DNA from 4 places in the Vibrio paucivorans genome. Region 2 is predicted to be linked to each of the others. Evidence: predicted binding sites of a transcription regulator. Region 2 holds the regulator's gene; each other region holds the start of a gene.

Region 1 (8,174 bases), 320 kb from region 2:
AGATCTACAAGATCGTGAGAAGATGGTAGCAATCGCGAAGTCTGTACACGTTGAAGTTGAGTCTTTCTGGACATGTGGTCAGCTTCTTGAAGAGATCTTTGGTGAAACAGCTGAGCCTCAGCTAATTCAACCAACTTTCATCACTGGTTACCCAGCAGACATCTCTCCTCTAGCTCGCCGTAGCGATGACAACCCGTTCTTCACAGACCGTTTTGAGTTCTTTATCGGTGGTCGTGAAGTTGCAAACGGCTTCTCAGAGCTTAACGATGCACAAGACCAAGACGAGCGTTTCAAAGCGCAAGTTAATGCTAAAGATGCAGGCGATGATGAAGCAATGTACTACGATGCAGACTACATCACAGCACTTGAGCACGGCTTACCGCCAACAGCAGGTCAAGGTATCGGTATCGACCGCCTAGCAATGCTGTTTACTAACACGCACACAATCCGTGACGTGATTCTGTTCCCGGCAATGCGTCCTCAACAGTAATCTTCAGTCATTGAATTTAAGGAAGCCACCTATATTTAGGTGGCTTTTTTATTTGAACGTACGCAAAACTGAATACTTCGATTTATTACATTTACGTTGTGAATCCTGATCGACTTATTGACTAGAAATATTAGTAATGGCTAACTAGTCTTAAATTTGAGACAGATTATCTGTCCAAGTCTCGATAATGTAACGCTCAGCGGTATGTGCGAAACATTGCACTGCATATAGATAAGATTTGTCAGTATAAGGAACATATAAATGGGCACTCAATTCCGTATGGATTCTGTCCCTGGTTCACTAGTCGTTGTGGGTGGGACGTACGAACCTTGGCTTTCAGTATTAGAGCAGGTTGGCTGGCGTTGTACCCAATGTGCCGATTTACGTAAAGCAGATGCTCTATTTACTGAAACAGGACCCTGCATTGGTATCGTTGATCTCAGCCATGATGAGTTTAGCTTGAACGGTATCGCCAATTTAGTCAGCAATCACAAGCAAGTGCGCTGGCTTGCTTTTATTCGAGAATCTCAACTGAGCTCGGATACTATTTGCCAGTTCATCGTTAACTTTTGTATTGATTTTTTCACTGCGCCAATACCCGATGCCCAGCTGCTGAGCACGATTGGTCACCAACTCGGCATGCTTAAGCTCGAAAAGAAAGTATGGCCTAACTATGGTGAAAATAACGACATGGGGCTCATTGGTGACTCTATTCCAATGAAACGCCTACGTGACCAAATCAAACGCATCGGGCCTACAGACGTGAGTATTCTTATCTATGGTGAAAGTGGTACTGGCAAAGAAACGGTGGCACGAGCGGTGCACAAAACCTCAGCTCGCGCTCAGAAAGAGTTTATTTCGGTAAATTGCCGAGCGATGTCTGAGCGAAGAATTGAGTGTGACTTGTTTGGGGTTGATCGAGAAGACGATACGCAAGTATCGATGCTCGAAAGAGCTGATGGTGGCACTATCTTGCTTAACGACATTCTCACTTTACCAAAATCGCAGCAGCTCAATTTATTGCGCTTCTTGCAAGAAGGCACGGTTGATACAGTGGATGGACGCAAGGAAGTGGATGTCAGAATCCTTGCGGCCAACTCATCAGATATTGAAAAAGCATTAATTGATGGTGACTTCAACGAGGAGCTATACCACTACATCAACGTGCTACGCATTAACGTGCCAAGTATTAAGGAACGGGCTGGAGATATCTCTGTATTGGCGCGTCACTTCTTGCAGGAATACTCAAAAGAGTTTAATGCGCAAGCACGTAGCTTTACTGAAGAAGCTATCCGTGAACTCACTCGTTACCACTGGCCAGGCAATGTTCGCGAGTTGATGAATCAAATTAAGCGTATTGTACTGATGTCAGACAATGTGATGATTGAAGAACATCAGCTCGATTTGCCTAAACGCAGTGATGGAAGACGCAGCCTTAAAAGTATTCGTGAGCGAAGCGAACGTGACGCCTTGTTGTTAGTATTAGAGTCTCATTCTGGGCAGGTATCGATGGCAGCCAAAGAATTGGGTGTATCACGTGCAACAATGTATCGTTTATTGAACAAGCATAACTTGATCAGCGAACATGCAATGTAACTATTTGAGTATATAGATAAAAAGGCTAAGCACTTAGGAGCTTAGCCTTTTTTGTTTTAATGCAATGTGTTGGTTATTCAATATAACCCAGATGAATATGTTATTTCATTGTGAGAGGTAAGGTTAATTCTAGGTGAAAAAATTGTTTTTTCTTTTTGCGCAAATTAGCGGTTGATTTATAACCTTGATTGCATAGAATTTAACCGTGAGCAACAGCTCCACATTTCAAAATTTACCGGATTAATTATTAGCTAGGAGGCACAAATGCAACATTTAAATGTTACCGCAACTGTTTGTGCTTCTATGGATTGGACCATGTCTGATATGGCCAAGTCTATTCGCGTCACCAGCTTTGGTACCGATCGTAAATCTAGCTCAAAACAATAGTTAATCCGTAACCTTTTAGGCTGCGGAAAATGGCAGCCTAACGGGAATCTATCTACTTCTTCTACCTGTCATTTTCCCCAGTCACATACAAACTGGAGAAATATCATGAGTCATTCTGTATACCTAAAATTAGCAACACTGCTAGTACGTGCTGATCTACGTCGTGAAGAGCGTGAATGGAAACGAAAATTGCGCCGTAGTGCTTACGCAATTCCTTGGGAAAACACCCATCTACTAAAAGACATCGGCTTAGAAAGTGATGGTCGTCCGATTGGAGTAAGTGAACCTGACGCAGTCAAAGCTGAGCGCCGTGTACGTCATCTTCGTCGAGTACTCAGTACGCGAATACTGACGTAGTAAAACGGGCTAGCGGCTGGAGCCGCTAGCCCGTAATCATATTGTTAAGGACAAGGGTTGGAGTAAGTGGTACTAACCTCTTGTAAGTCCTGCATTAGCTCATCTGTTAGCACCACATCTAAACTATCGATATTGGACTTGAGCTGCTCCATCGTCGTAGCACCAATAATATTTGAAGCCACAAAAGGTCTTTGGTTGACAAACGCAAGCGCCATTTGCGCGGGGTCGAGTCCATGCTTATTCGCTACATCTACATAAGCTTGAGTTGCTTTAATTCCTTGTGGAGTAAAGTAACGTGAGAAGCGTTCGAACAGTGAACAGCGAGCACCTTCTGGACGAGCTCCATCCAAGTATTTACCGCTCAAACAACCAAAGGCGAGAGGCGAGTATGCAAGTAACTGAACCCCTTCATAATGACTAATTTCTGATAAGCCGACTTCAAAACTTCGGTTCAACAGATTGTATGGGTTTTGGATAGAAACAATCCGTGGAAGCTCATGTTTTTCAGCTAGTTTCAGTAAGCTCATTACGCCCCAAGGTGTTTCATTGGAAACACCGATGTAACGAATCTTACCGGCGTTTACCAACTCGTTGAGCGCCTCGAGTGTTTCCACTAGTGGGACGTCACCTTGTTCATCTGGATAAGGGTAATTGAGTTGACCGAAGCAGTTGGTTTGACGTTGAGGCCAATGAAGCTGGTACAAGTCGATGTAATCGGTATTCAGTCGCGTCAAGCTATCATCGATTGCTTGATGAATATTACGTCTGTCTAAACTCATGTTATCTCGAATATAAGGCACGTTTCTTGGGCCCGCGACTTTAGTTGCGATAACGACTTTTTCGCGTTTGCCTGACTGTTTTAGCCAGTTTCCAATATAACTTTCTGTTGCACCTTGTGTGTCTTTTTTCGGCGGGACGGGGTACATCTCAGCAGTGTCTATGAAATTCACTCCGCGCTCTACAGCGTAGTCCAACTGATTAAATGCATCGCTTTGTGTATTTTGTTCCCCATAAGTCATGGTACCAAGGCAAATTTTACTGACTTCTAATGTGGAATGAGGCAACTTGTTGTATTGCATTGCACTTCCTTTTATTGGTTGTTTTCAAACCAATATGCCAGCAATAGTGGAATAGGCATAGTCCCCATTCGCAAAAGTTGAGTCTTTGACTAAACTTTTCTAGACGGAGGTGTTTATGCAAAAAAGACAATTAGATAAATGGATTCATGGGGTACATAAAGAAACTTATCAGCCACCGAAAGTTTTTGTGATTGGCTGTTCGGATCTTTCGCAGTATCTCATCGCAGTGGAATACAAGCATAAACTTGAACCGGTCAAGTTGAATGATGAACCGATGCACTTTGGCTCGTTAGAATTAGTCAAAGAGGAGCTCTTAAAGCTAGGAGTAGAAAAGGCGTATCTACGCCTCCATAATGCTTATGATGAGTGTGGCAGCGAAGCGTACCAACCCTATTGTGACATCGAAATGTCATTGGTAACCCACTAAACGAAATGCGATTGTAGGATATTAGCCGTAAATTGCGTTCTTAAGTAGAAGCCACGTGGTAGGGTTTTGATCAACTTACCGCTGGCTCCATAGGCGTCGGTTAATGCTCTGCTGTTTGCCGCTTTAGGGCGCAGTTGCAGCACTTCACCGTGCCTCGCAGTGATCTTTTCTACTTGGCCAAGAACAATCATTTCCATTAATTCTTCCCAGTCCTGTTTTAACTGCTTTTCTTCTTGTTCTGAAGGAGACCAAATTAAGGGTGAACCAACACGTCTATCAGCTAAAGGAATTTCACGTTCCCCTTCCACTGGTACCCACAATACACGCGACAACTTGTTACGTACGTGGCTTTGTTCCCACGTTAAACCATGAACGCCAACGAGTGGGGCAACACAAACAAAGGTTGTTTCTAGCGGTTTGCCGGTGTAACTAATTGGAATACTTTTTAACTCAATGCCAAGTTGTTCGAAGTCTTGCTGAGGCTTGCTGCCCGCAACAGCACCTAAGTGCCATTCGAGTAATTGTCCAACCCAGCCTTTGTCTCTAGTGAGATCTTTAGGCACATCCATTTCGGCTTCTTCAGCCAAATCTAGAAAGCTCACCCCAGCAATTGCTCTCGCGCGTTCGAACAATTCTGATTCTGACTGAGGTTCTGGTTTCATCGGGTCTGTGGCTCTTAGTAAAAAAGTAATTCTAACAAAATGTGAGGAGGTAGCGGTATACCCAATCGTTTTAATTGCTTACATGAGGAGACGGAGGCGCTGATTTGAGATGCTGACTTTATGATCGTTTTGAGTAAAAGATCATCATGCAATCACTTATCCACAGCTTGATCAGAAGTGATGTCTTGTTTAGTTTCTACTGGGTAAAAAAACAGGGGTTTATCGGCGTTAAACTGCTTGAAAATTCTGGTTGTTATCAAATTTGAAACTAAGAGTGTGGATAAAAACCGCTTTGGATGATCTTTGACCGATCTGTGTTTTGGATGTTTTTATTGACGCTCTATGCGGGGTGGGAAAAATTAAATTTAACTAACTTTATGTTTTTAATGGTTAAAATTACTATTTCCTTTCATGTTTGTAGATCGGATTTGTATCAACCTAGGATCTTTGATCTGTTTTCTTCCAATTCTTCACACAGTTATTCACAGAAAAGGTGAATAAATGTGGTCAATGTCTCATTGTGGTGTTGATAAGTGTTAGCTTGGATAAAACTTATCCTTGCGGGCTGTTGTTACCAATAAATCACGTGCTAATCACACTAGTAAGTTTGCTCCTATTGGGGATATGTGGAAAAATCACTGTAATTAAAGATTTTATTTGAGGTTGGCCAGTGATAGATGGCGATGGTTACCGCTTAAATGTGGGAATTGTAATCTGTAACAACCATGGTCAGGTCTTCTGGGCTAAACGATACGGACAACACTCTTGGCAATTTCCTCAAGGGGGAATTGATGAAGGAGAATCTGCCGAGCAAGCGATGTATCGGGAGCTGTATGAAGAGGTTGGTCTTACTAAAAAAGACGTAAAGATCGTAGCAACAAGTCGTCATTGGTTAAGGTACAAATTACCCAAACGATTAGTACGCTGGGATTCAAAACCCGTCTGTATCGGGCAAAAACAGAAATGGTTTCTACTGAAGCTCGATTGTGATGAATCACGAATTAATATGCAGTTAGGTAGTACCCCTGAGTTTGATGGTTGGCGCTGGGTAAGTTATTGGTACCCAGTTAGACAGGTCGTGTCCTTCAAGCGCGATGTTTATCGTCGTGCGATGAAAGAATTTGCGACGATGGCAATGCCGTTTAGAGAACGAAAAATCAAGGGCAAACGCAAACACAAACACCGAAGAGGGTAGACATGCTTTCTCAACTAAGGGAAATAGTTGAACAAGTTTCCAAAGTAGATGACGTATACCAAGCGTTAGAAGTTTTGGTTAAGCATACATGTAGTGCAATGCATACAGAGTGTTGCACTATCTACCTTGCCAATGAAGAAATGCACCGTTTGGAGTTGATGGCGACACAGGGCCTCAAGTTCAAAGGGGACAAAATACACATTCGCTTTAGCGAGGGCTTGGTTGGTTTAGTCAAACGCAGCGCCGAGCCGATCAATGTTGCTGAAGCATCAAAGCATCCTAACTTTAAACTCTTTCCTGAACTTGGTGAGCAGGTTTACCAAAGCTTCTTAGGGACTCCCATCATTCATCGTAAGCAAGTCTTAGGTGTTTTAGTTGTTCAGCAAAAAACGCCACGCTTGTTTGATGAAATGGAAGAGTCATTTTTGGTGACATTAGCGGCACAGTTGGCCGTTATTATTGCTCACGCGCAAACTCAAGGGCATTGGAAGTTATCCAAGAAACAACAAGCGATCAAAGGTATCCCTGCGTCTTCAGGCGTCGCAATTGGTGAATTGTGGTGGGATGACACACAGCCTCAACTGTCTGATGTTTACCCTGCATCTGCTCTTAATGTCGATCAGGAGCAAGAATGGTTGTTGCTTGCGATTGAGGAAGCGTTGAGTGACTTCCGCCGTATGCGTAAGAAGCTTGATCGAGAGATAAACAAAGATGCCTTGGCGATTTTTGACCTCTTTACGCACTTGCTTAACGATCCGATGTTGCGAAAAGATCTTAAAGAGCAAATTCAAAAAGGGGACCGAGCGGATTGGGCGTTGCGACAGGTTGTTGAAACCTATGCGAGCCGATTTGCCAAAATGTCGGACGTCTATTTGCGTGAACGAGCCCATGACATCAAAGAACTCGGTCAGCGACTGCTTTACTTTCTCCACAATACTGAGAACGAACAACAGCAATTAGACAAGCCAGTAATTTTAGTGGTTCGTGAGTTAACGGCATCAATATTAGCTTCGATGCCAAAAGACAAGTTGCTCGCAGTTATTGCACTTGAAGGTGCTGCAAACTCGCATGCAGCGATTTTGTCGAGGGCGTTAGGTATTCCCGCCGTAATGGGGCTCAGTCTGAACCTCAAGGATATCAACGGTAAGCAGGGCATCGTTGATGGTTACAGCGGTAAAGTATTGGTTTCTCCGACCAAGCAAATATTGAAAGAGTATCGTGCGCTGGTCAATGAAGAGCGTGAGCTTGCTTCTATGGTTAGCGAGGGCGCTGATAGGCCAGCAATGACCAAGGATAATCACCGTGTAGAGGTGATGCTCAATGCGGGGTTAAGTGCCGATACCAACATTGCCATTAACCAAGGGGTTGATGGAGTAGGGTTGTACCGAACTGAAATATCATTCCTGCTACAGCACAGGTTCCCTTCAGAAGAAGAGCAAGTTCAACAGTATCAAAGCGTACTCAAGTCTTACCCAAACAAGCGAGTGGTAATGCGTACTCTTGATGTAGGAGGGGATAAAGCTCTGCCTTACTTGCCTATTGAAGAAGACAATCCATTCCTGGGCTGGCGTGGTATCCGTTTTACCTTGGATCATCCTGATATTTTCTTGATGCAGATCCGTGCGATGATGAAAGCAAGCGCGGAACAGCAAAACTTGAGTATCTTGTTGCCAATGATTGCCAGTACTCAGGAATTGGATGATGCGTTATCACTGATAAACCAAGCATACAATGAAGTGTCTCTGCTTGATGAACGCATTAAAATGCCAGAAGTCGGTATTATGGTTGAAGTACCTTCCATGCTGTACTTATTGCCATTGATTGCTGATAAAATTGATTTCGTTTCAGTTGGTAGTAACGACCTTACTCAGTACTTACTTGCTGTGGATCGTAACAATGCTCGAGTAGCGGATGTGTACGAATCCATGCACCCTGCTGTCATAATGGCGTTAAAGCAGATCCATGATACCTGTCAAACCCT
Region 2 (8,174 bases):
CGTAAACCGTAATCGCCAGTTAACGGGAGCAAGTGGTGATGCACCGTTTGGTGGCCCTGGCGCGTCGGGTAACTTGCGTCCAAGTGCTTACTACGCGGCGGATTACTGTGCGTATCCAATGGCATCTATGGAGGGGCAAGAGACTTTACTGCCAGCGACCCTTAGCCCAGGCCTAGCGCTGTAACGATGTTAAGAGTTAAGTCGCCATGGTATTAAGTCAATGCGGCGACTGAACCACATAAAAATAATAGAAGCCTAAAGAGCTTCAGTGGCTATCTGATTGTGGTGCGTCGTTTTCCTGCAATAGATAGCCATTTTTATACGTAGATTTCCAATAACCACAACCAATTAAGCAACACGCTCTACAAGGAGGCGACATGACGCCAACGGTATTATTTGATTCGCTATGGACAGACTACATTGCAAGGTTATGTCCTTCTGCTGAAAAGGTTCACAAACTGCTAAAAGAAGACGAAGCGTTGATCAATGATCATATTGCTTTGCGTACATTTAATGTCGCACCGCTAGGTATCGAAACGCTGGCGCAGCCGTTTTTAGACGTTGGCTATAAAGCTTGTGGCGATTATGTATTTGAAAGTAAAAAGTTGGTGGCGAAGCATTATGAGCACCCAGATCCTACCCAGCCTAAAGTGTTCATCAGCGAGCTCAAAGTGGAAGAGTGTTCAAAGCAGCTACAGAGCATTGTAGCCAAGCTCGTAGAGCAATTGGATCATAGTAAGCTAAAAGGTCATGAATTCTTGTCTGGTGGGCGATTATGGGAGCTAAGCTATGCTGACTTCCAAACATTGGCCAAAGAAAGTGAGTACGCTTCTTGGCTTGCTGCTCATGGATACGGTGCTAACCACTTTACAGTGAGTGTCAATCAGCTAAATGCGTTTGATGAAGTAAAAGGCGTGAATGACCACCTGCGTGAAGCAGGCTTTACTATCAATGAGTCGGGCGGCGAAGTGAAGGGCTCTCCAGAGGTATTATTAGAGCAATCATCGACGATGGCAGACAAAGTGCCAGTGAACTTTACTGAAGGCGCAGAGGTGATTCCTGGTGGCTTCTATGAATTCGCTAAACGCTACCCTATGGCTAATGGTGAACTCTACCCAGGGTTTGTAGCTGCTTCCGCCGATAAAATCTTTGAGAGCACCAACGGCTAATCGAGCGATAAAGCAGATACTTCGCTTGTGGTATCTGCTTGGTTTCACAATGTCAGAAAAACAAAAAAGCCACCAATGTTTCCATTGGTGGCTTTTAAAATTTTTGGTTTAATCAGTGAAGATTAACGAGTACCGTAAACAACGATAGTCTTACCGTGAGCAGAAATCAGGTTTTGCTCTTCAAGCATCTTCAAGATACGACCTACTGTTTCACGAGAACAACCAACGATTTGGCCGATTTCTTGACGAGTGATCTTGATTTGCATGCCGTCTGGGTGAGTCATTGCATCTGGTTGTTTCGCTAGGTTCAGAAGAGTCTGAGCGATACGGCCAGTCACGTCCAAGAACGCTAGGTCACCTACTTTTTGGCTAGTCACTTGTAGGCGGCTTGCCATTTGCGCAGAAAGGCGCATTAGGATATCTGGGTTAACTTGGATAAGTTGACGGAATTTCTTAAATGAGATTTCTGCAACTTCACAAGGAGATTTAGCACGAACCCAAGCGGTACGCTCTTGGTCTTCTTCGAATAGACCAAGTTCACCGATAAAGTCGCCTTGGTTTAGGTAAGAAAGGATCATTTCCTTACCTTCTTCGTCTTTGATAAGAACCGCTACTGAACCTTTAACGATGTAGTACAAAGTTTCAGCTTTCTCGCCCGCGTGAATCAGCGTGCTTTTTGAAGGGTACTTATGAATATGACAATGTGAAAGAAACCACTCTAGTGTTGGATCGGTTTGAGGTTTACCTAGAACCATAATATCTCACTTCCTCTGCAGGGTACGCTTGCCGCTTTCCATATTTTAGCTAAGCCTTAAATTGACTTACTAGGATAAGAGCACTTTACAAATGCTGCAAGCTAACTTGTGTTTCGGTTAAGAATAGTACCCTTTTCCGGGTACGATTTCTTGATTTTAATCGGGTCATAGCACGGATATTTTAAGCAAAAGTGTGCACATGATCACGGTATGAAAAGTAAACGACTTTTCTGTAGGGTTATCTAGCCAATTTTTCCAGTTTCGATGAGTTGTTGTAGGATTGGCCTTGCAATCAGTTCCATAGCAAAACTCATCTTACCGCCCGGTACAACAAGCGTGTTGTGGCGCGACATAAACGAACCATCAATCATCGCAAGCAAGTATGGGAAGTCGACATTCTTGATGCCACGTAGGCGAATCACGACAAAACTTTCGTCCAAACTCGGGATGCCTTTCGCATTCAATGGGTTAGACGTATCGACCGTGGGTACACGCTGAAAATTAATGTGAGTACGAGAAAATTGTGGCGTGATGTAGTTTAGGTAGTCGTCCATTGAGCGGACAATGGAGTCCATCACGGCTTCACGGGAATGGCCACGATCGCGAGTATCTCGAACGAATTTCTGAATCCATTCAAGGTTAACGATAGGTACCATGCCAATCAGTAGATCGACGTGCTGTGCCACGTTGACTTCGCCATCAACGACACCGCCATGGAGGCCTTCATAAAATAGGACGTCGGAGTCTTCTGGCAAATCTTGCCAAGGTGTAAACGTACCTGGCATTTGATTGTAAGGCACGGCTTCGTCAAAGGTGTGTAGATAACGGCGGACTTGGCCAACCCCTTCGTTACCATACTTACGGAAAAATTCTTCTAGGGTTGGGAAATCGTTGGCTTGCGGGCCAAAGTAACTGATGTGTTTTCCTTGCTCACGCGCTTTACGAATCTCCACATCCATTTCTGGACGTGTGAAGCGGTGGAAGCTATCGCCTTCAACCCATGCAGGTTTTACGTTCATCATATTGAACATTTTGCGGAAGGCTTCGGAAGTGGTGGTGGTTCCTGCTCCTGAAGAACCAGTCACCGCAATAATCGGGTGTTTTGCAGACATGACAAACCTTGTCTTAAAAGTAACTTACTTGTTAGCAAAGCCCACTATAGCACGGCAAAGAAAAACGTCTACTTTGGCGCACTACGTGCGTTATCAGCTTTATAGATGCTTTTTAAGTTGAATATCAACTGTCTCATGCAACTCAGAAAAAACGATGACTGCTTCACCGTTTTGCAGCTGCAATTTAACGTGGTCAACTTTATCTTGTAGCGAAAACTCCATTTCGCCGTAGTCCGTGCCTTCGCGGAGCACAAACTCTTTGATTAAGTTTTCTAGTGTGTCTGGCTGGATGTCTTGCCAAGGGATGATCATAAATACCTCTTCACTTTATGATGCGATTGACTCTTACTTCCACGCGACTTTTCTGATTTGCGCGCTTTTCCTAGTTTATACGTATAGCTGAGCTGCGTCAGAGTTTTCTGCCGCTTCGCTGTCGATAGGAGATTTAGCACTAGTGAAACTTTCGTAATAAGCAGGGAGAGCTTCTTCCAACCAAAAGCGTGGCTTCAACACGCTACCCGTAACGAAGCCGACATGCCCCCCTTGCGCGAATAGGCGGTAATCGATGTTGTCGGGTAGAACGAACTTCGGAATCACTTGATCCGTCATGAAAGGATCGTCTTTGGCATGGATGATCTGAAGAGGGAGCTTAATGTCTTTGAGCTTGTGAATTCCAGAACACTGCTGATAGTAATCTTGTGCGTCTTTAAAGCCGTGTAGCGGAGCGGTGATCAGGTCATCAAATTCATAAAGCTTTGTCACTCGCTTAATACTGTTGTACGACAGCCCCAGTTCACCTTTCAATAAGTGGTGTTTCTGTAGGGCGCTCTTCTTTAGTGAAGAGAGTAAGTAGCGTCGGTACACACGAGAGAACCCCACCTCAATTCGTTCTGAACAGGCGCCTAAATCTAATGGCGCTGATACTATGCTAGCGGCATCGAGCAGTGGCTGCTGATTGTATTTTGCCAAGTAGTTGGCAAGCATGTTACCGCCGAGAGAGATACCCACCGCGATTTTACGTTGATTGGGAAACAGATTATCTAAATGCTCCAAAAACAGTCGAGCGTCTTCTACTTCTCCAGAGTGGTAAGCGCGGGCTTGTTGGTTGGGCTTTCCGCTGCAGCCGCGAAAGTGCATCATCACAGATAGCCAGCCATCTTGTGCGAAGGCATCCATTAACCCATTAGCATAGGGGCTGTAAAAGCAGCCTTCTAAACCATGGAAAAGTACAAAGACAGGTTTGTTACGTGCAGACTCATTGCTCCAGTCTTCGCTCCAAGCGAGATCTAAGAAATCGTTGTCCGGCGTATCCAATGTTTGCCAAATAGGTGAAAACAGCGCCTGCTTGCGGATAAAACGCGGGGCAAGTGTTTGTAGGTGAGGGTTGGTTAGCCCTGTCGCGGCAATAAATTGAGTCATAGGCAGTCTTTGTGGATTAGCTTATTGATTCACTTGTGTCGGAGCTGGCTCTGAAAATGCTTGGAACAGATGTTCTCCACCTAATTGTCTGCAGTAGCGAAGTGTGAGTGGTTCACTTTGGTTGTTGGTAAGCTGCAGTGAGTTCATGCAATCGACTAAATCCGATTGCTGTTGCTTTTCCAACTGTAGCTCAAATTGCAGGGATTCTCGATATAAGGTATCAGGAAGGTGAACCTTAGCTTTGCGTCTAAGCTCACGGAAACTATGCAGGAGTGCTTCTGAGCGCCCTAAACACTCTTCGACTTTATGCCAGTCTTCGTCACGAAAAGAGACCTGCTGTTCATCAAGCCACTTGAGTAGCAGCAGTAGGTTTACATTGCCGTGGAACTGGTTTTGTAGCTGCAAGCACGCCTCTTTCACTTCACGCACGCTGTAGTACTGCAAGCTAAACTGCCATAAGCGCTCCAGTGTTAACGAAATGCGGACGTGCTCTATAGTCATTGTTGGTTGAATTCCTTTTCCATCTGCTCAAGGACTTCTTGTTGTGCCATCCAGTCCATCTCGACGTCTTCTAATTCGAATTTACTGCTGGCTTGAAGTGCGAGTACCTGATTAAGTTTAGCTTTATTTTCTGCTTCATACAGTGAAGTGTCTGATAATTGTGTTTCTGCGTCTTCAAGTGCCTGCGAAAGTTTGTCCATTTTCGTTTCAAGCTGAGTAAGCATCTTACGAATTGGGGCGGTTTGTTTGCGGAAGTCCGCTTCTCTGCGCTTTTGATCTTTTTTCGCTGCTGCACTGTTAGTGGTGTCTTTCGCTGGTTGCTGTGCTTGCGCTTCTTTGCGCTCTGCTTTTTGTTGCTCTGTTAGCCACTTGTAGTAATCATTGAGGTCGCCATCAAATGGTGCGACTTGGCGATCATGGACCAGGTACAAGTCGTCAGTTGTGGCGCGAAGTAGATAGCGGTCGTGCGATACGATCACCATCGCCCCCTCGAAGGTTTGTAGCGCGAGAGTCAGTGCTTGGCGCATGTCCAAATCTAAGTGGTTGGTTGGTTCATCGAGCAGTAATAGATTTGGTTTTTGCCAAACGATCAGCGCTAATACCAAGCGAGCTTTTTCACCACCTGAAAACGGAGCGACTTTTTCTAGTGCTTTATCACCTTGGAAGCCAAAGCTACCTAGGTAGTTACGCAGTTCCAGCTCGTTTTTATCAGGCGCGATCTGTATCATGTGTTGCAGTGGCGTTTCTTCTGGGTGAAGCGTTTCTAACTGATGCTGAGCAAAGTAGCCAATTTTGACGCCTTGCGAGTAAGTTAAATCACCGCCTTGTGGTGTCAGTTCTCCAGAAAGCAGTTTAATTAAAGTCGATTTACCTGCGCCGTTGCGTCCAAGTAGGCCGATACGGCTACCCGGAACGAGGTTAAGGCGAATCTTCTCAAGGATCAGAGTATCGTCGTAGCCAGCAGAAACTTCATCCATCATCATGATTGGGTTGGGTAGTGCGGCAGGCTCTCTGAACTCGAAACTGAATGGGTTATCGAACTGCGCGGGTAACACCTTCTCCATTTTCTCGAGTGCTTTTATGCGGCTTTGTGCTTGGCGCGCTTTAGAGGCTTTGTAGCGAAAGCGATCAATATAGCTTTGCATATGTGCCATTTGCTTCTGCTGTTTTTGGAACATGGCTTGTTGTAGGACGAGTTTCTGCGCACGCTGATCTTCAAATGATGAGTAGTTACCGGTGTACTCATTCATGGTTTGGTTTTCGATATGGACAATGCGTCCTACAATTGGATCAAGGAAGTCTCTATCGTGTGAGATGAGGATCAGCGTTCCTGGGTAATTTTGTAGCCAGCGCTCAAGCCACATAACCGCGTCGAGATCTAAGTGGTTAGTCGGTTCATCGAGTAGCAGTAGGTCTGAACGACACAGTAAAGCTTGCGCGAGGTTTAGGCGCATACGCCAACCACCAGAAAACTGTGTGAGGTTCCAGCTCATTTGCTGCTGGCTAAAGCCTAGACCATCGAGGAGTTCAGCAGCGCGTGATTTGATGGTGTAACCACCAATGGTTTCAATTTTTCCGTGGATCTCTGCAACGAGAGTACCGTTATCGGCCTGTTCAGCGTCTGCAAGTTGCCTCTCTAAATCGCGGTATTCTCGGTCACCATCGATCACGTACTCAAGCGCTGGGCGTTCTAGCGCTGGTGTTTCCTGAGCAACCCAAGCGAGCTCCCAATGAGCGGGTTGGCTAAAAGAGCCAGCATCGATGGACAGTTCATCTTTCATCAAGGCAAATAGCGTTGACTTACCACAGCCGTTTTTGCCGACTAGGCCGACTTTATCGCCGGGATGAATAGTTGCGGATGCTTGCTCTAAAAGAGGTTTGCCGCCACGAAGGAGTTGGATGTCAGAAAAGATAATCATAGAAGTTCAATTTGCGCTGTCGTTTTTAACGCGAAGAATAGTAGGGGGAATACCGATAAATGTCGATCATTATACAATTTGAGTTATCATGCTAAAAACGATAACAAATTGATAACGCATTTTTGCTAGGAAGTCTGCCCAAGGAATGACGGAACATAAAGACGCTATATTACAGTCTTCAACCCCACAGCCTCCAAAAGTTCTGGTGATTTATGCTCACCCGGAACCCGATAACTCGATTGCTAACCAGGTGATGATTAAGAAAATCTCGTCACTAGAGCATGTAAAAATTCACGACCTCTATTCAGAGTATCCCGATTTCTTTATTGATGTGAATTATGAGCACCATTTGTTGCTTGAGTACGATGTCATCGTATTTCAGCACCCTCTCTACATGTATTCATGCCCTGCGTTATTAAAAGAATGGTTTGACCGCGTGCTCGGTAAAGGCTTTGCGTTTGGTAATGAGAGCGCTCTGCAAGGCAAAATCTGGCGTAGCGTCATTACCACTGGTGGTAATAAGGACGCGTTTGGTGCAAGTGGTTATAACAAATATCCGCTAGAGCAAATTCTTCAGCCATTCGAGCTAACGGCAGCATTGTGTCGAATGGAATGGATCGAGCCGCTTGTATTGTACTGGTCTCGCAATGTCAGTGATATGGACCGCTATCAGCACGCTGAATCTTATCGTCAGTGGTTGATGAACCCAACCAAAGAGCTAAGGAGAGAGTATGGCACTTGAAAATGACTTTCTCCAAAGCAGCGTAATTTTCCTCGCTGCTGCGGTTACAGCGGTTCCTATTGCGCAGCGATTAGGCTTAGGCTCGGTTCTAGGATACCTGCTAGCTGGCGTAGCAATTGGACCTTGGGGGCTTGGTTTAATCAGCGATGTAGAAGCAATCCTACATTTCGCCGAGTTCGGTGTAGTGTTGTTATTGTTTTTGATCGGATTAGAACTCAACCCAAAAAAGCTATGGCAGATACGCGGCCCAATATTAGGTCTGGGTGGCGCGCAGGTTGTCATTACCACTGCTGTGCTGGCTTCAATTGCCTATATTGCAGGCGTTAGCTGGCAGACGAGCTTAGTCATAGGTATGGGCTTAGCCCTTTCTTCGACAGCAATTGCTCTTAAAGTGATTGAGGAACAAGGGCTGGCGGGAACGGAAACAGGTCAGTCTGGATTCTCGGTACTGCTTTTCCAAGATATTGCTGTTATCCCTATGCTGGCGTTGTTGCCGATCTTAGCGGGTAACACGGCCGGTAACTGGCTGGATGCAATGTGGATGCTAGGTGGCATTG
Region 3 (8,174 bases), on a different replicon from region 2:
TGATGATTTCGGCCATGCTTACGCGGTAGTCAGGGATAAAGACCACTTTCAGCTTGTTGCCGATGCGTGGATCGTTATTCACTTTCTCTGCAATCTTGTTGATTGCGTAGATGATTTCTTTCGCTAGGTGGTAGCCTGGTGCTGCTTTCGCTGCGAAGAACACAACGCGCGGCGCCATATCGAAATCAGGATCGTTCAGCAAACGGTGGTACAGAGACAGAATGTGCAGCATGTTCAGGTGCTGACGCTTGTACTCGTGTAGACGCTTGATTTGAACGTCGAAGATAGCGTTAGTGTCTAGCTCGATACCCATGTTCTCAGATACCCAGTCTGCTAGACGCTGTTTATTCAGCTTCTTAACAGCCATGAATTCTTTTTGGAACTTGGCATCGTCAGCGTACTGTGCAATCGCTTCTAGCTGATCTAACTGAGCTGGCCACTCTGTACCAATCTTTTCTGAAATCAGAGCAGATAAAGCTGGGTTACAGAATTTCAACCAACGACGAGGCGTAATACCGTTTGTCACGTTGTGTAGACGCGTTGGGTATAGCTCATCAAACTCTGGGAATAGGTCGCGTTTTACTAGCTCTGAGTGCAACGCTGCTACGCCGTTCACCGCGTATGAACCAACCACACATAGGTTCGCCATGCGTACCATGCGGTGGAAACCTTCTTGGATGATAGAAAGCTTCTGCTGCTTAGCGACGTCTCCTGGCCACTTCTCACGAACTTCTTGCAAGAACAAGTGGTTGATATGGTAAATAATTTCCATATGACGAGGCAGTAGGCGCTGAATCAAAGATTCGCTCCACGTCTCTAATGCTTCTGGCAGTAGAGTGTGGTTAGTGTAAGCGAATGTCTTAGAACTGATGTCCCAAGCTTCATCCCAACCTAAGCCTTTTTCATCGATAAGAATACGCATCAGTTCAGGAATCGCGATAGTTGGGTGCGTATCGTTTAGCTGAATTGTTTCGTATTTTGGTAGTGAAGCTAGCGTGTGGCCTGCTTCTTCGTGACGACGAAGAATATCACGAACCGACGCTGCACTGTGGAAGTACTGCTGCATCAGGCGCAGAGTCTTACCTTTTTCGTGGTTGTCGTTCGGGTATAGAACCTTAGTGATGTTACCCGCATCGATCAGCGCGTGCTGCGCTTCAAAGTAATCACCGTTGTTAAAGCTTGCTAGCGAAAACGGTGCAATTGCTTGACACTCCCACAAACGAAGTGGGTAAACAGTGTCGCTCTCATAACCTACGATTGGTAAATCCCATGGCATTGCTTTTACTTGCATGCCCGGTACCCAGCGGCGTTTTTCTTTGCCTTCTTCGTGGTACACCTCAACGTGGCCATAGAAACCAATTTCTTGCGCCAGTTCAGGGCGCGCAACTTCCCAAGGGTAACCTTCTACACCACGCCATGCGTCTGGTGCTTCTTGCTGGTGACCTTCTTGGAAAGACTGCTTGAACAAGCCATATTCGTAGTGCAGGCCGTAACCTACTGTTGGGAATTCTTGCGCAGCACATGAGTCCATGAAACATGCCGCTAGTCGGCCTAAGCCACCGTTACCTAGTGATGGGTCACGCTCTTCTTCAAGAAGGTCGGTAAGGTTTTGGCCTAGTTCTTCCATCGCTTGGGTGATTTGCTCGTACAAACCAAGGCTGATCAGGTTGTTACCTGTTAGGCGGCCAATCAAAAATTCTAGAGATAGGTAGTTAACGCTTTTCGCGTTTTTGATCTTTTCATCTTGCTCTGTTTCAAGCAGATCAAAAGTCGTAATTTCTGCCAGTGCACGCCCCATAGCTAGGTACCATGCTCGGCTATCTGCATTTTCTACTGTCGTAGCGTAAGTCGCCGACAAATGCTTTTTAACGCTTTCTTGGAATGAAGCTTTATCAAACTGTTTCTGTTGCGTAGGTTTCATTAGAGAAATCTCACTTATTGGTTTTAATCCATCTGTGACATATCGTGCATGCACAGGGTTTGCAAAACATCCTCCTACTTAAGGGGCTTATTAGGAGGAGGAGTGAGGGCGTAGAGGAGTAGCGACAGGACACTCAGTGATCAAACTCTCATATCTCATCCCATCGGGCATTTCCCTCGTGAGTCAGATCACACCACCCACCTCTACACGCTAATTCTGTTGTATGAAACTTATGTGGAAGCGCGAATTAACAAATGATGAATATGCACGTCAGATCACACAAGAATTTAACTTGTTGCATATATTTCAGTACATTTGGTGTAAAAAGCATTGATAGCAAAGTTTTAAGTGCACCATAAGGTGACAAGAATCACAATTACAGGGCGTAGATACTGCCAAAATGTGAAACAAGCGAAAAACTGGCGGTTGATCAATAACTGCATATCCGCTCTTAAAGTAACATCTGCGACATAAGGTCATTTGGCCAATAAATGTACAAACGGGGAACAGGTTACTAAGATGTGGATTCCTTCGAAATTAACTCGTCCGGGTCGTTTGCATAACGCAATCGTACGTCCAAGAGTTTTAGATCTCTTACAACAAGCACCTTGCTACAAGTTAGTGCTATTTCGCTCACCTGCCGGTTACGGTAAAACCACCATGGCCGCGCAATGGCTGTCAGACAAACCCAATGTTGGTTGGTACAGCATAGATGAAAGCGACAATGATCCGTTTCGCTTCATGAACTACTTGCTGCAAGCACTCAACAAAGCCACGCATAATACTTGCCCAAATTCGCAGAAATTGGCTGAAAAACGCCAGTTCTCGTCACTGCATTCTTTGTTTAGTGAAGTGTTTGCCGAGATGTCGAGCTTTCACCAAGAATGCTACTTGGTTCTGGATGATTACCACTTAATCTCGGATGACGAAATCCACGAGGCAATGCGTTTTTTCCTCAAGCACATGCCCGATAATCTCACTCTCGTGGTCACTAGCCGCGCTGCACCTCCTCTTGGAACCGCCAATTTACGCGTGCGCGATTTGATGATTGAAATCGGTAACGAATTACTCGCGTTTGATACGGAAGAGACCACTCGATTCTTTAATCAACGGGTCGCTGATGGCATTGATGACGATACAGCTAACAGCCTACGAACTTACGTTGAAGGCTGGCCGTCTGCGCTGCAATTGATCGCGCTGCAAGCCCAGCATCAAAAACGGACTTTGGCGCAATCAGCCGAATCGGTATCTCAGTTTAATCACGCTCACTTGTGGGATTATCTGGTCGAAGAGGTCTTTGATCTGCTCGATCAAGAGACACGCCAGTTCCTGCTGCAATGTTCGATTCTCGATCATTTCAACGACTCGCTGGTTGCCACTCTGACCAAGCGTGATGACGCGCTCAGTATGATTGAATCACTCAATCGCTTTGGCTTGTTTATTTACCCGCTAGAGGGCGAGCAAAACTGGTATCGCTTCCACAACCTGTTTGCTGAGTTCCTTGCTCATGAACGTATGGCGCGTATCCCACAAAAAGAGCAAGAACTGCATTATTCAGCGGCGCTTGCTTGGTTGGATTTGAATACCCCGCATCAGGCTTTGAGACACGCTCAGCTTGCTAATGATACTCAGCTGATCGCGAACATTCTTACTGAGTTTGGCTGGAAGATGTTTAATCACGGCGAACTCGACAGCCTAGAAACGGCGATCCATAAGCTAGAGCCAAAACAACTCTATAGCGAGCCAAAACTTTGTATGCTGCAGGCATGGCTAGCGCAAAGCCAACACAGGTATGACGATGTCGGCGATCTATTGGCGACCGCCGATGAGCAAATGAAATTGCTCAATATCAAGCCGACCAGCCGCGAACAAGGTGAGTTTAATGCGTTAAGAGCTCAGGTAGCGATTAACCAGAACGAACCTGAAAAAGCACTGGAACTTGCAGAATTGGCACTGAGCCAGCTCGACCACACTGTGTACCGCAGCCGAATTGTTGCAACCTCGGTAGTCGGTGAAGTCAATCACGTACTTGGCCACCTGAGCCGTGCACTACCAATGATGCAGCAAACTGAGAAGCTGGCTCGCCAGTATCAAGTCTACCATCAAGCACTGTGGGCAATGCTGCAACAAAGCGAAATCCTTATCGCTCAAGGCTACGTGCAAGCCGCCTTTGAAGTACAAGACAACGCATTCAAACTAATTGAAGAGCAGCAGCTACACCAAGTGCCAATGCACGAGTTCCTACTGCGCATCCGCGCACAGATCCTATGGTGCTGGAACCGCCTAGATGAAGCGGAAGAGTGTGCTTACAAAGGCCTTGATGTGTTGGGTAAAGACTATTCAAGCATGCACCTTCACAGCTACTCGATGCTGGCTCGTATTACCATTGGCCGTGGCGAACTGGATAAAGCGTCTAAGTTTATCGACCAAATCGTCCATTTGATGAAGCAGTCAAGCTACCACGTAGATTGGACTGCAAATGCCTCGCTTTCTCTGATCCTATTCTGGCAAGCGCGTGGCGACATGGAGTCGATTCAGCAGTGGCTTGAAACCACTACCCGCCCAGAAAAGGCGTGTAACCACTTTACTCAGCTTCAGTGGCGTAACATTGCTCGTGCCTACATTAATTTGGGTGAGTTCGATAAAGCGACGGAAACGCTCGACTTTATGCAGTCCGAGGCAAATACCAATAACCTGATCACCGACCAAAATCGTAATTTGATCGTACAGGCAGTATTGGCAGTAAGCAAAGGCGATGAAGAGTCAGCACGTACACTACTCAAGCAGGCTCTTGAAATGACCAACCAAACAGGCATTTTAGGGAACTTCTTGGTAGATGGCGGCAAGATTGGTCATTTATTAGAGAAGTTAACTAACAAGTCTGAACTTGGTGACTTAGAGCGCCACCGTGCGCAACAGCTGATGAAGGACATTTCAACGACTCAGCGCAGCCGCTCTGTACACTTCGACGAAGAGTTCGTAGAAAAGCTAGTGAATCACCCAAATATCCCAGAGTTGGTTCGTACCAGCCCGCTTACGCAACGTGAGTGGCAAGTGCTTGGCCTTATCTATTCTGGCTTTAGTAACGAGCAAATCGCACAAGAACTGGATGTCGCAGGTACTACCATCAAAACGCACATCCGCAACTTGTACCAAAAACTCAATATTGCCAACCGAAAAGAGGCCATCCGCACCGCAGAAAACCTTCTGCAGCTGATGGGGTACTAAGTAACGTTCCAATCAAATCGACAGTAAGCTAAACTTTGCGTTTAGTTTACTGTCATATTCATTGACTCCAATTACTACGCTGATGAACACGTCCTTTGTAAGGCAGGCACCGTCAGCCACTCACGATAAAGATAACCATGGCCAACATCCGAGACGTCGCTAAAGAAGCCAATGTATCCGTTGCAACAGTATCACGTGTAATCAATAAGTTACCTCATACCAGTGACGCCGCTATCGAAGCCGTTCACGCCGCCATGGAGAAACTGAATTATCGCCCAAATGCCAACGCGCGTGCTTTGGTGAATAAATCGTCTCCATCCATCGGAGTGTTGGTCGCCGATGTATCCAACCCGTTTTACGGTGCCATGGTTCAAGCGATTGATGAGGTGGCACGTGAGTATAAAAAGCATATTTTGATCACCCACGGCTACCACAACGAGGTGTTCGAGCGGGAAGCGATTGAATTGCTGATCAATAACCGCTGTGAAGCGCTAGTCATTCACAGTAAAGGCCTAACCGATCAGGAGCTGATCAAGTTTTCCAAAGAGATCCCCGGCCTAGTGGTTATAAACCGTTTTATTCCTGACATCGCAGAGCGCTGTATCGCTCTCGATAACACGCGCGGCAGCAGCATTGCGCTGAACCATTTACTGCGCTTTGGCCACCAGAAGATTGGCTACCTTGCGTCTTCCCACAACATCGATGACTCAATTGACCGCAAACTCGGCTACCGTGCAGAGCTTGAGAAGCACCAGTTAAGCTACTCAGAAAACCTTGTGGTGTCTGGAGAGCCTAACGAACTTGGTGGCGCGGAAGCGATGCGAAATTTGCTGGCGAAAAACGTGCCATTTACCGCTGTAGCCACCTACAACGACTTAATGGCTGCAGGCGCTATTTCGGTTCTAAAAGAGAACAATATCCGAGTCCCAGAAGACGTTTCCATCATCGGCTTTGATGATGCGGCTATTGCTAGCTATTTACACCCAACACTCACCACCGTGCGCTATCCAATACAGATTATGGCAAGCCAAGCGGCGCGTTTAGCCATTCACTTAGCCGAAGCCTCCCCTTACGAGCACAGTGGTAATTTGTACTTGCCTACTCTAGTCGCGCGCGACTCAGTGAAAGCGCCGAACCCGCAAGACTAACGCTCCCCAAACAAATAAAAAAAGCCCCATACCTGATGGCATGGGGCTTTTGCTTTGCTCTTTAGTGAGTTTACTCGTTACAGTGAACCAACAAACGTCACCGTAGAGCGTGGTGGAATCAGATAATCTTGCTCATCGCGCTCAAGCTCAATCACTTCAAGATTGTGCTCTGCATTAGTGATGTGCGCGGTGTATTCCGCTGCGTTCGCACCTTCTAGATTGATTTCGACATTCTCGACCTCATCGCCAGTATTCACCGCAACAATCACGACTTTGTCTTGTTCTGGGCTAACATACGCCGATGCCATCAAGCCATCTAGGTTGTCTACGCCATCAAGCTCAACACGCTGGTAACCAGGGCGAATAAAGCGGCTGTAGTTACCGACTGTCCACATCATCTTCGAATCTTGAACTGTGTCTGCGTCTAGCGATGGTGCGATCTTAATCATGCCATCCTTGTAGTCGTATGGTGTTAGACCTAACCACCAGTGCCATGCCGATGCATTCAGGCGCGTTAGATCGCGGTGCATAATACGGCCAACATGCAGTGCATAATCCATATCGTTAACGTCAAACCCATGGCCATCAAAGTCACGAGAATAGCCCGCACCACCAAGGATACTCATCTCACTCATCCAGATTTCAGCACCCGGAGAGACCGACTGCAGGTTGCCCCAAGTCATATCTCGCAGCTTACCTAAGCGATCTGGCCACGCATCAGAGAAGTAGCCGTGCACCGAGATTTGGTTGCCGATGATATCGCGCATTTCAGGGTCACCGAGAAGCTCATCAATGTAATTACGGTAAAGCCCAACCCCACGAGAGTTCATGCCGTTGGTTTGAGATGAGCCATCGAAATTACGCTTATACGAATCGCGTAGAGCGGCCGTAAACTCAACCACTTCACCGCCATCAATATGAATGTCTTCACGCATGCCCGCTTCGGTCAACTTCTTGTCCAAGCTGCGATAAACCGCTTTCACTTCCTGCATGTTGTAGCGGTTGCCTTCTTGAGTCTGGCCTTCCCATTCCCATGTTGGTTCGTTAATTGGACTGATGTAATTCACTGGCACACCCACTTCGTCACTACGTAGGTACGCAAGCACTTTGACTAGGAACTCCGAGAATGCATCAACATTATCAGGGTTTAAGTTGGTTGACCCTAAATCGTCGGCAGCGGTTGGATGCGTTAAACCATTTTTAGTTAAGTAGTGCGGAGGACTATTAGAAAACGCGACAAAGTTTTCTACACCACGCTGATGCGCTTCCTGCATAAAACGAATTTGGCCCTGTTGCTTCGTTGGGTCGATGTCACCGCCACGTTCTGGGACAAGCAGTTCAGCACGGCGCAACGGATCGCGGATGAAACTGCCATCCCCTTGTTCAGTACTACCTGCACCAATGTTAAAACGCCAAGCCGTTAAACCAATGCCGTTGTCAGTGGAAAACAATAAGTCGGCCAGATTTTCAATCGCTTGTTGGTCGCCCTCTTTTTGCCATTTATTAATCGTTGGGTTAATCGACCACGCATCAGACGCACCAAAACTATGAATAGTTTGCTTGGTATTATTAATTTCAACATCTAATGTTTGGGCAAAACTTGGGGCTGACAGCACAGAGGCTACTGCCATAGATAATAATATTTTTTTCATTTTGTATCTCGATACTAATAGTTGAATTATCGAAAAGAACTCGAACTGTATTTAAATAAAATTAGAACGATAGGCGGTAGCCAAGCTTGACGAAGAAATAATCATCGGTCCAAGTTTGCTGGTTCCAGTCTTGCTCAAAGTTTTCTTTATCTTCGGTTTGATAATACGTTTCGAATACAATTTTAGACTTATCATCTAATTTATAATCGCCCCATAAACCAGCAC
Region 4 (8,174 bases), 760 kb from region 2:
TTGGTCTGAAGACCAATACTAAAAGCGCATTACAATTCACATATACAAGGGCTGACATGTACGTCAGCCCTTTGTGTTTCTGTTTATACGCCAAGACTAAGCTGCGTATTTCAAAAGCTTTGAGCGAGTCATTATCTGGAAGCTCTTAAGCTCTTAAGCTCTAACTTCTTCAAGATCACTTTCTGCAGACAAAAAAAAACCGCATAAGCGAGATATTCAAAGCTTAAGTTAATTACTCGCTAGGAATTATTGACCTTTAACTTCTTTTAGACCGCTTTCGTTGTAAAAGGGGGAGCTATAGAACCTAGAGCTTCTTCATTCAACTTTCACAGACAAAAAAATGCCCCGCATAAGCGAGGCATTCAAAGCTTAGGTTAATAACTCGCTAGGAATTATTGACCTTTAACTTCTTTTAGACCGTTGTAAGGAGCTTTAGAACCTAGAGCTTCTTCGATACGGATAAGTTGGTTGTACTTAGCAACACGGTCAGAACGGCTCATAGAACCAGTCTTGATTTGACCTGCAGCTGTACCTACCGCTAGGTCAGCGATAGTTGCATCTTCAGTTTCGCCAGAACGGTGAGAGATTACAGCTGTGTAACCTGCATCTTTAGCCATCTTGATTGCAGCTAGAGTCTCAGTTAGAGAACCGATTTGGTTGAACTTGATAAGGATAGAGTTAGCTACGCCTTTCTCGATACCTTCAGCAAGGATCTTAGTGTTAGTAACGAATAGATCGTCACCTACTAGTTGAAGCTTGTCACCTAGTAGTTCAGTTTGGTGCTTGAAGCCATCCCAGTCAGACTCGTCTAGACCGTCTTCGATAGAAACGATTGGGAATTGGTTAGCTAGCTCAGCTAGGTAGTGGTTGAACTCTTCAGAAGAGAAAGTCTTACCTTCGCCTTTCATGTTGTAGATGCCAGCTTCTTTGTCGAAGAACTCAGATGCAGCACAGTCCATAGCTAGAGTAACGTCTTTACCTAGTTCGTAACCAGCAGCTGCAACAGCTTCTGCGATAACTTCTAGAGCTTCAGCGTTAGACTTAAGGTTAGGAGCGAAACCACCTTCGTCACCAACTGCAGTGCTGTAGCCTTTAGACTTAAGAACTTTAGCTAGGTTGTGGAATACTTCAGCACCGATACGTAGACCTTCTTTAAGAGTCTTAGCACCAACTGGTTGGATCATGAACTCTTGGATGTCAACGTTGTTGTCTGCGTGCTCACCACCGTTGATGATGTTCATCATTGGTAGAGGCATAGAGAACTGACCAGCAGTACCGTTTAGCTCAGCAATGTGCTCGTATAAAGGCATGCCTTTAGCCGCTGCAGCAGCTTTAGCGTTAGCTAGAGAAACAGCTAGGATTGCGTTAGCACCGAACTTAGATTTGTTCTCAGTGCCGTCTAGCTCGATCATTACTGCGTCGATTGCAGCTTGGTCTTTAGCGTCTTTACCAACTAGAGCTTCAGCGATTTCGCCGTTTACAGCTTCAACAGCTTTAAGAACACCTTTACCTAGGAAACGAGCTTTGTCGCCGTCACGTAACTCAAGAGCTTCACGTGAACCAGTTGATGCGCCAGATGGAGCAGCAGCCATACCTACGAAACCGCCTTCTAGGTGTACTTCAGCTTCTACAGTTGGGTTACCACGTGAATCGATGATTTCACGACCTAGAACTTTAACGATCTTAGACATTGAATGTTTCCTTCTCGTTGAATATATAATGTCAAAATTAAGGGCAGCAGCACTACTAACGCTACTGCCCGTATCCTTTACTTCTCTAATTCGCCGCGTTGGTATTCACCAGCCGCTTTCACGAAACCTGCAAATAGTGGGTGACCATCGCGAGGTGTTGAAGTGAACTCTGGGTGGAACTGAGCCGCTACAAACCATGGGTGAGCTGGGTTCTCAATAACTTCTACCAGTTTCTTGTCTGCAGATAGACCCGATACTTTTAGGCCTGCTTTTTCAATCTGTGGACGAAGAACGTTGTTCACTTCATAACGGTGACGGTGACGTTCATGAATTGTCGCGTTATCGTATAGTTCACGAGCTTTAGTCCCTTTCTCTAGGTGACATAGCTGTGAACCAAGACGCATAGTACCACCTAGGTCAGAGGTTTCAGTACGTTCTTCAACTTTACCTTCACCATCAACCCACTCAGTGATTAGACCAACAACTGGGTACTTCGTCTCTTTATTAAATTCTGTTGAGTGTGCACCTTCCATACCCGCAACGTTACGCGCATATTCGATCAGTGCTACTTGCATGCCTAGACAAATACCTAAGTAAGGTACTTTGTTTTCACGAGCGTATTTTGCAGCAAGGATCTTACCTTCAACACCACGGTCGCCAAAACCACCAGGAACAAGGATTGCGTCAAGATCAGCCAGTGCTTCTTCACCTTTTGACTCAACATCTTGAGAATCTACGTATTTGATCTTCACGCTTAGACGGTTCTTAAGACCAGCGTGCTTCAGTGCTTCGTTCACTGACTTGTATGCGTCTGGTAGTTCAATGTACTTACCAACCATACCGATAGTCACTTCACCCGTTGGGTTTGCTTCTTCGTAGATTACTTGTTCCCACTCAGACAGATCAGCTTCAGGAGCTGTAATGCCAAAGCGTGTACATACTAGGTCATCTAGACCTTGAGATTTGATTAGCTGAGGGATCTTGTAGATAGAGTCTACGTCCTTCATAGAGATTACTGCTTTTTCTGAAACGTTACAGAACAGAGCAATCTTCTTACGCTCGTTCGCTGGGATCATACGATCTGAGCGACAAACTAGAATATCTGGCTGGATACCGATAGATAGCAGCTCTTTAACAGAGTGCTGAGTCGGCTTAGTTTTCACTTCACCCGCAGCGGCTAGGTAAGGAACTAGAGTTAGGTGCATGAACATTGCGCGTTCACGGCCTAGTTCTACAGCAAGCTGACGGATAGCTTCCATAAATGGCAGAGACTCAATATCACCAACCGTACCACCCACTTCAACGATCGCAACATCGTGGCCTTCTGAGCCTGCGATTACGCGGTCTTTGATTGAGTTAGTAATGTGAGGGATAACCTGAATAGTTGCACCTAGGTAATCGCCGCGACGCTCTTTTGCTAGAACGTCTGAGTAAACACGACCTGCTGTGAAGTTGTTACGCTTAGTCATTTTGGTGCGAATGAATCGCTCATAGTGACCAAGGTCAAGGTCAGTTTCAGCGCCATCTTCCGTAACGAACACTTCACCATGTTGAGTTGGGCTCATTGTGCCTGGGTCAACGTTGATGTAAGGGTCAAGCTTCATCATAGTCACTTTAAGACCACGAGCTTCTAAAATAGCCGCAAGAGATGCTGCTGCAATACCTTTACCTAGAGAGGATACAACCCCGCCAGTAACAAAAATGTAATTTGTCGTCATGTTTAACCTGAAATTGGTTGAATGAGGGAAATGGATTTCTTCTGGACGGGATATAAATATACCAGAAGCCCTTTTCCGCTACAACGTGAAATCTATCACACTGCAATTTTTTATTTTTTGCTTCAAATCAAAGTGTGTTGTCGGATATTCCGTCATTTCAACTCTGATTTCACCAAACTCTGCTCATCCATAAGCTAAGCCATTCATTTACTTAAAGCTTAGATTTTTCTTCAGCTTTGACTTGGTCCCAAAAGGCATCCAACTGTTCCAAACTGTAGTCTGTGAGTTGCTTACTTTCTTTCGCAACGTGTGCTTCGACTTGCTTAAATCGACGTGCGAACTTCAAGTTGGCTTTGCTCAATGCCACTTCTGGGTCTTTACCTAAATGCCGAGTTAGATTGACTGTTGCAAATAATAGGTCACCCAGCTCAAGCTCTACTTTGTCTTCATCAGGAGAGATTTGAAGTGCTTCATCCATGACTTCTTGGATCTCTTCTTCTACCTTGCCAACAACCGGACCGATACTGTCCCAATCGAAACCAAACTTAGCACATTTCTTTTGAATTTTTGTAGCACGAGAAAGTGCCGGCAGAGAATTCGGTATTGAGTCTAGAATACTTTGCTCTGCTTTGCCTTGCTGGGCTTTTTCTTTTGCTTTCTCCGCTTCCCAGTTGGCATTAATCTGCTCATCATTCTCAAATGTGGTATCAGAAAAAACATGAGGATGGCGACGAGTTAGCTTTTCGTTTACGGTGTCTACAACTTCAGAAAAATCAAACAGACCCTGTTCCTTGGCCAACTGACTGTAAAAAATCACTTGGAATAACAGATCACCAAGCTCTTCTTTGAGGTTTGGCCAATCGCGGTTTTGAATCGCATCAACCACTTCATACGTCTCTTCAATCGTATGTGGGACTATGGTGTCAAAGTTCTGCTTTAAGTCCCAAGGGCATCCACCCTCTGGATCACGTAGCTTCGCCATGATCTGTTCTAACTGTTCGATTGGGTGGCTCATTTCTCTGTTCCTTTAAATCTTTATCTAAAGAAAAAGGTGAGCAGCCAAAACCACTCACCTTTGTAATATATTGGTCAATTCTCTAAATAATTGAAGTTGTAGCTAGGCGGCAAGCGAGCGAGACTCCTGAGCATAGCTTGCCTATGTGATGGAGCGAGTGAGCGCAGGCAACAACGCTAACAACTTCAAGTATGACGAGAATTTTAGCCGAGGCGCTTAACGCTCATCACATCCTTAATTTGCTCAACACGTTTTGAAACGCGCGACAACACCTCGATGTTGGTCACTTCTAAATCAAAATCCATCACAGAGAGCTGACGCTTATAATCGGTGCGGCTCTTCATGCTGGTTACTTTGATTTTTTCGTTGGCAAATAGCGTGGTGATGTCTTTTAGTAAACCACCTCGTTCCATTGCCTCAACACGTACTGTTAAGATGTAAGAGCCCACAAAACCACTTCCCCAAACCGTATCAATGATACGCTCTGGCGCATGATGACTTAGCTCTTCTAGCTGTTCACAATCGCCACGGTGCACCGAAATGCCACGTCCTTGGGTTATGTAGCCTTTGATTTCATCTCCCGGAATTGGCTGACAGCATCGCGCTAGGTGGGTCATCAAATTATCGACGCCTTCCACGACCACGGCATCTTTCTTAGGTCGGCTTTGAGCTGGTGCTTTGTTTTCCGACTCTTGTAGGCGTTCTAAGGCTTGCTGATCTTCTTCTTCCGCTGTTGGCTTGTTCACCAAAGCGTTAATGTGATTAACGATCTGGTTGATACGCAAATCACCGCTACCCACGCCTGCATACAATTCATCTGGCGTATTAACATTGAAACGCTTAAGAGCGTATTCGTCGGCATGTTTGAGCGTTGCACCAATCTTGGCTAATTCAACTTCTAGGATCTCGCGCCCAGCTTCGACGTTTTTCTCTCGGCTTTGCTTACGGAACCATGCATTAATCTTAGCGCGAGCTCGGCCTGAATGAACAAAGCCTAGTGATGGGTTTAACCAGTCACGTGATGGATTCGGTTCTTTTTGGGTGATGATTTCAACTTGATCGCCCATTGCCAGTTTGTGGGTGAATGGAACGATTCGTCCAGCCACTTTAGCGCCGATACAGCGGTGACCAACTTCCGAGTGAATGTGGTAAGCGAAATCTAGCGGAGTTGCGCCCATTGGTAGATCAACGACATCACCACGCGGAGTAAAGGCATACACGCGGTCATCGAATACCTGACTACGCAGCTCATCAAGCATTTCGCCGGAGTCTGACATTTCTTCTTGCCAGTCAAGCAGCTTACGTAGCCAAGTAATTTTCTCATCGTATCCACTGCGCCCAGCGCTGCCACCTTCTTTATATTTCCAGTGTGCCGCCACCCCGAGCTCCGAGTCTTCGTGCATATCTTTAGTACGAATCTGGATCTCGATGGTTTTTCCTTCAGGCCCAAGTACGACGGTATGAATCGATTGATAACCATTCGGCTTAGGGTTAGCAACGTAATCGTCAAATTCACTTGGAAGGTGTTTATACTTGGTGTGAACCACACCTAATGCCGCATAACAGTCTTGAAGTTTGTCGGCGATAATACGCACTGCTCGTACATCAAACAATTCGTCGAACGCTAAGCTCTTCTTCTGCATTTTGCGCCAAATACTGTAGATGTGTTTCGGGCGCCCGCTCACCTCAGCGTTGATATTTGACGATTTCATTTCGGAAGTTAAGTCGTCAACGAAGTCGGTAATGTATTGCTCACGTACAATACGACGTTCAGATAACTGCTTGGCAATTTGCTTATAGGTATCTGGCTGCTGGTAGCGGAAAGCGTAATCTTCAATTTCCCATTTAAGCTGACCAATACCTAAACGGTTGGCTAATGGCGCATAAATATTGGCACATTCTTTTGCCGCTGCGCGTCTTACTTCATCGGGTGCTTTTTTCACTTCCAGCAGATTAGCAATTCGTTCTGCAAGCTTAATTACCACGCAACGGAAGTCATCGACCATGGCCAATAGCATGCGGCGCACATTATCAACTTGACCAGAAGCAGCACTTCCTTCAAGGGTAACGTTCAACTGGCCAATTGCCGCCATTTCTTCCACACCATCGATCAGTTTGATGGTTTCTTTGCCGTAACTTTCTTCTAAAGATTCTCGGTCAAATGCGCCGCTGGATACCAACGGGAATAATTGTGCTGCAACCAGTGTTGCCGTATCCATAGAAAGAGTGACCAAAATTTCATTCATTTCGCGGCCACGCCAAAGCAATAGTTCGGCTTGCTCGTTATCAGAGACTATCGTTTCACAGTGGCGATAGACCTCTTTCAAGCGTTTAGAAGTGTTCTTATCTTGTCCTAGGCTAGCCACCCAGTTATCTAAATTAAACTGCTCGTTTGGGTTTAAATGTGCGCTTCTTACCGCAACCATCTTTACATCCTAGTTATTATATTTTGTCTATATCGACTAACTGATTCCGCGTTAGTTCGAGTTCGAAGCAGGTCCGTCTGACCACATTCTTCTATTTTTCAAACAGAGCCATTGACTCTAAGTGACTGGTATGTGGGAACATATCCAACATACCCAATTTAGTTAGCTTGTAGCCTTGTTTTAGTAGGCTCAGGCTGTCCCTTGCAAGGGTAGCAGGATTACACGAAACATAAACAACGCTTTGCGCACCGAGTGCGGAAAGTTGATCTACGATCCCACTTGCACCAGCTCTCGCAGGATCGAGCAACACTTTGTCGAATTTTTCGTCCGCCCAAGCTTGGCCTTCAAACTCTTGCTCAAGGTTAGCATGGTAGAACGTCGCATTGCTTAGACCGTTCAGGCTAGCATTAGAAGACGCACGTTCTACCATTTCAGGCACGCCTTCAACTCCGACCACCGCATGCGCTCGCTTGGCCAAAGGCAAACTAAAGTTACCTAGCCCACAGAAAAGGTCTAAAACGCGCTCATCTTGCTGAGGCGACAGCCAATCCAAAGCTTGTTGCACCATTTGCTGATTCACATTCTGGTTCACCTGAATAAAGTTATTCGGTTCAAATGGAATCGTCACGCCAACTTCTTGGTAATTAGGTTGCTCCCCAACCACTCGGTTTAGCTGGTCACTTTCAGGCATAAGATACAAGATCGCACCATGAGCCTTTGCTAGCTCAGCAACAGTGTTATGTTCCTGCTCAGTCAATTTTCGTGTGTGGCGGAACACTATGCACGGGCCATTATCCGCTTGCACCAATTCGATATGGCCAAAGCCGTCTTGATTTGAAAAGCCGCGCAGCATGGCATCAAGTTCTGGGAGTAGCTGATTGAGTTGAGGGTGCAACACTGGGCAATCAGTGACATCAACAATTTGCTTGCTCTGCTTCTTACGGAAACCAAACTTGAACTGGCGAGAGCCTTTTTCCACCTGCAGACTAATACGAGCTCGGCGTCTATAACCTTGTTCGCCGCCGGCAATCGTAGATTCTAGCTCAATGTCGGTTCCACCAATTTTTTTTACCAGCTGGGTTAATGTTTGCTGTTTATGAGCCACCTGAGCGGAATACGCTAGGTGTTGTAAATCACATCCTCCGCATTGATGGTAATGCGGACAAAACGGCTCAATTCGCTCTTCACTCGGCTGCAAAATCTTAATCAGCTTGCCGCGAGAATATTTACTCTTACTTTCAGTCAACTGAGTTAGCACTTGCTCACCCGGTAATACACCATCAATAAACAAAGGTTTCTTGTTTAAGTAAGCAATACCAGCACC

What was found. Region 2 encodes CRP, which controls carbon source genes, mostly activating them, when cyclic AMP is high. Its sites were predicted from a motif close to TGTGANNNNNNTCACA; they were not measured.
Region 1: rppH (RNA pyrophosphohydrolase) is a predicted target of CRP. The motif match lies at 5,501-5,516, and genes of this name have one in related genera.
Region 3: ACXABW_RS20580 (glycogen/starch/alpha-glucan phosphorylase) is a predicted target of CRP. The motif match lies at 2,099-2,114, and genes of this name have one in related genera.
Region 4: ACXABW_RS12755 (CTP synthase) is a predicted target of CRP. The motif match lies at 3,494-3,509, and genes of this name have one in related genera.

What each region holds. Positions count from the first base shown of each region.
Region 1 is NZ_CM133230.1:584,347-592,520, forward strand. Features, by position in the region: gene lysS (lysine--tRNA ligase) at 1-490, shown strand, start outside; gene vpsR (cyclic-di-GMP-binding transcriptional regulator VpsR) at 752-2,086, shown strand; gene ACXABW_RS02825 (hypothetical protein) at 2,351-2,473, shown strand; gene ACXABW_RS02830 (DUF1127 domain-containing protein) at 2,579-2,830, shown strand; gene ACXABW_RS02835 (NADP(H)-dependent aldo-keto reductase) at 2,875-3,909, opposite strand; gene ACXABW_RS02840 (DUF6482 family protein) at 4,025-4,336, shown strand; gene mutH (DNA mismatch repair endonuclease MutH) at 4,333-4,998, opposite strand; gene rppH (RNA pyrophosphohydrolase) at 5,669-6,193, shown strand; gene ptsP (phosphoenolpyruvate--protein phosphotransferase) at 6,196-8,174, shown strand, end outside.
Region 2 is NZ_CM133230.1:269,208-277,381, forward strand. Features, by position in the region: gene astD (succinylglutamate-semialdehyde dehydrogenase) at 1-184, shown strand, start outside; gene ACXABW_RS01235 (DUF1338 domain-containing protein) at 378-1,169, shown strand; gene crp (cAMP-activated global transcriptional regulator CRP) at 1,292-1,924, opposite strand; gene ACXABW_RS01245 (phosphoribulokinase) at 2,167-3,036, opposite strand; gene ACXABW_RS01250 (YheU family protein) at 3,136-3,348, opposite strand; gene ACXABW_RS01255 (hydrolase) at 3,424-4,455, opposite strand; gene ACXABW_RS01260 (TIGR02444 family protein) at 4,477-4,956, opposite strand; gene ACXABW_RS01265 (ABC transporter ATP-binding protein) at 4,953-6,875, opposite strand; gene kefG (glutathione-regulated potassium-efflux system ancillary protein KefG) at 7,021-7,617, shown strand; gene kefB (glutathione-regulated potassium-efflux system protein KefB) at 7,607-8,174, shown strand, end outside.
Region 3 is NZ_CM133231.1:1,150,866-1,159,039, forward strand. Features, by position in the region: gene ACXABW_RS20580 (glycogen/starch/alpha-glucan phosphorylase) at 1-1,921, opposite strand, end outside; gene malT (HTH-type transcriptional regulator MalT) at 2,441-5,149, shown strand; gene ACXABW_RS20590 (substrate-binding domain-containing protein) at 5,287-6,297, shown strand; gene ACXABW_RS20595 (glycoside hydrolase) at 6,375-7,949, opposite strand; gene ACXABW_RS20600 (hypothetical protein) at 8,011-8,174, opposite strand, start outside.
Region 4 is NZ_CM133230.1:2,817,837-2,826,010, forward strand. Features, by position in the region: gene yacG (DNA gyrase inhibitor YacG) at 1-22, shown strand, start outside; gene eno (phosphopyruvate hydratase) at 393-1,691, opposite strand; gene ACXABW_RS12755 (CTP synthase) at 1,769-3,409, opposite strand; gene mazG (nucleoside triphosphate pyrophosphohydrolase) at 3,621-4,424, opposite strand; gene relA (GTP diphosphokinase) at 4,628-6,850, opposite strand; gene rlmD (23S rRNA (uracil(1939)-C(5))-methyltransferase RlmD) at 6,942-8,174, opposite strand, start outside.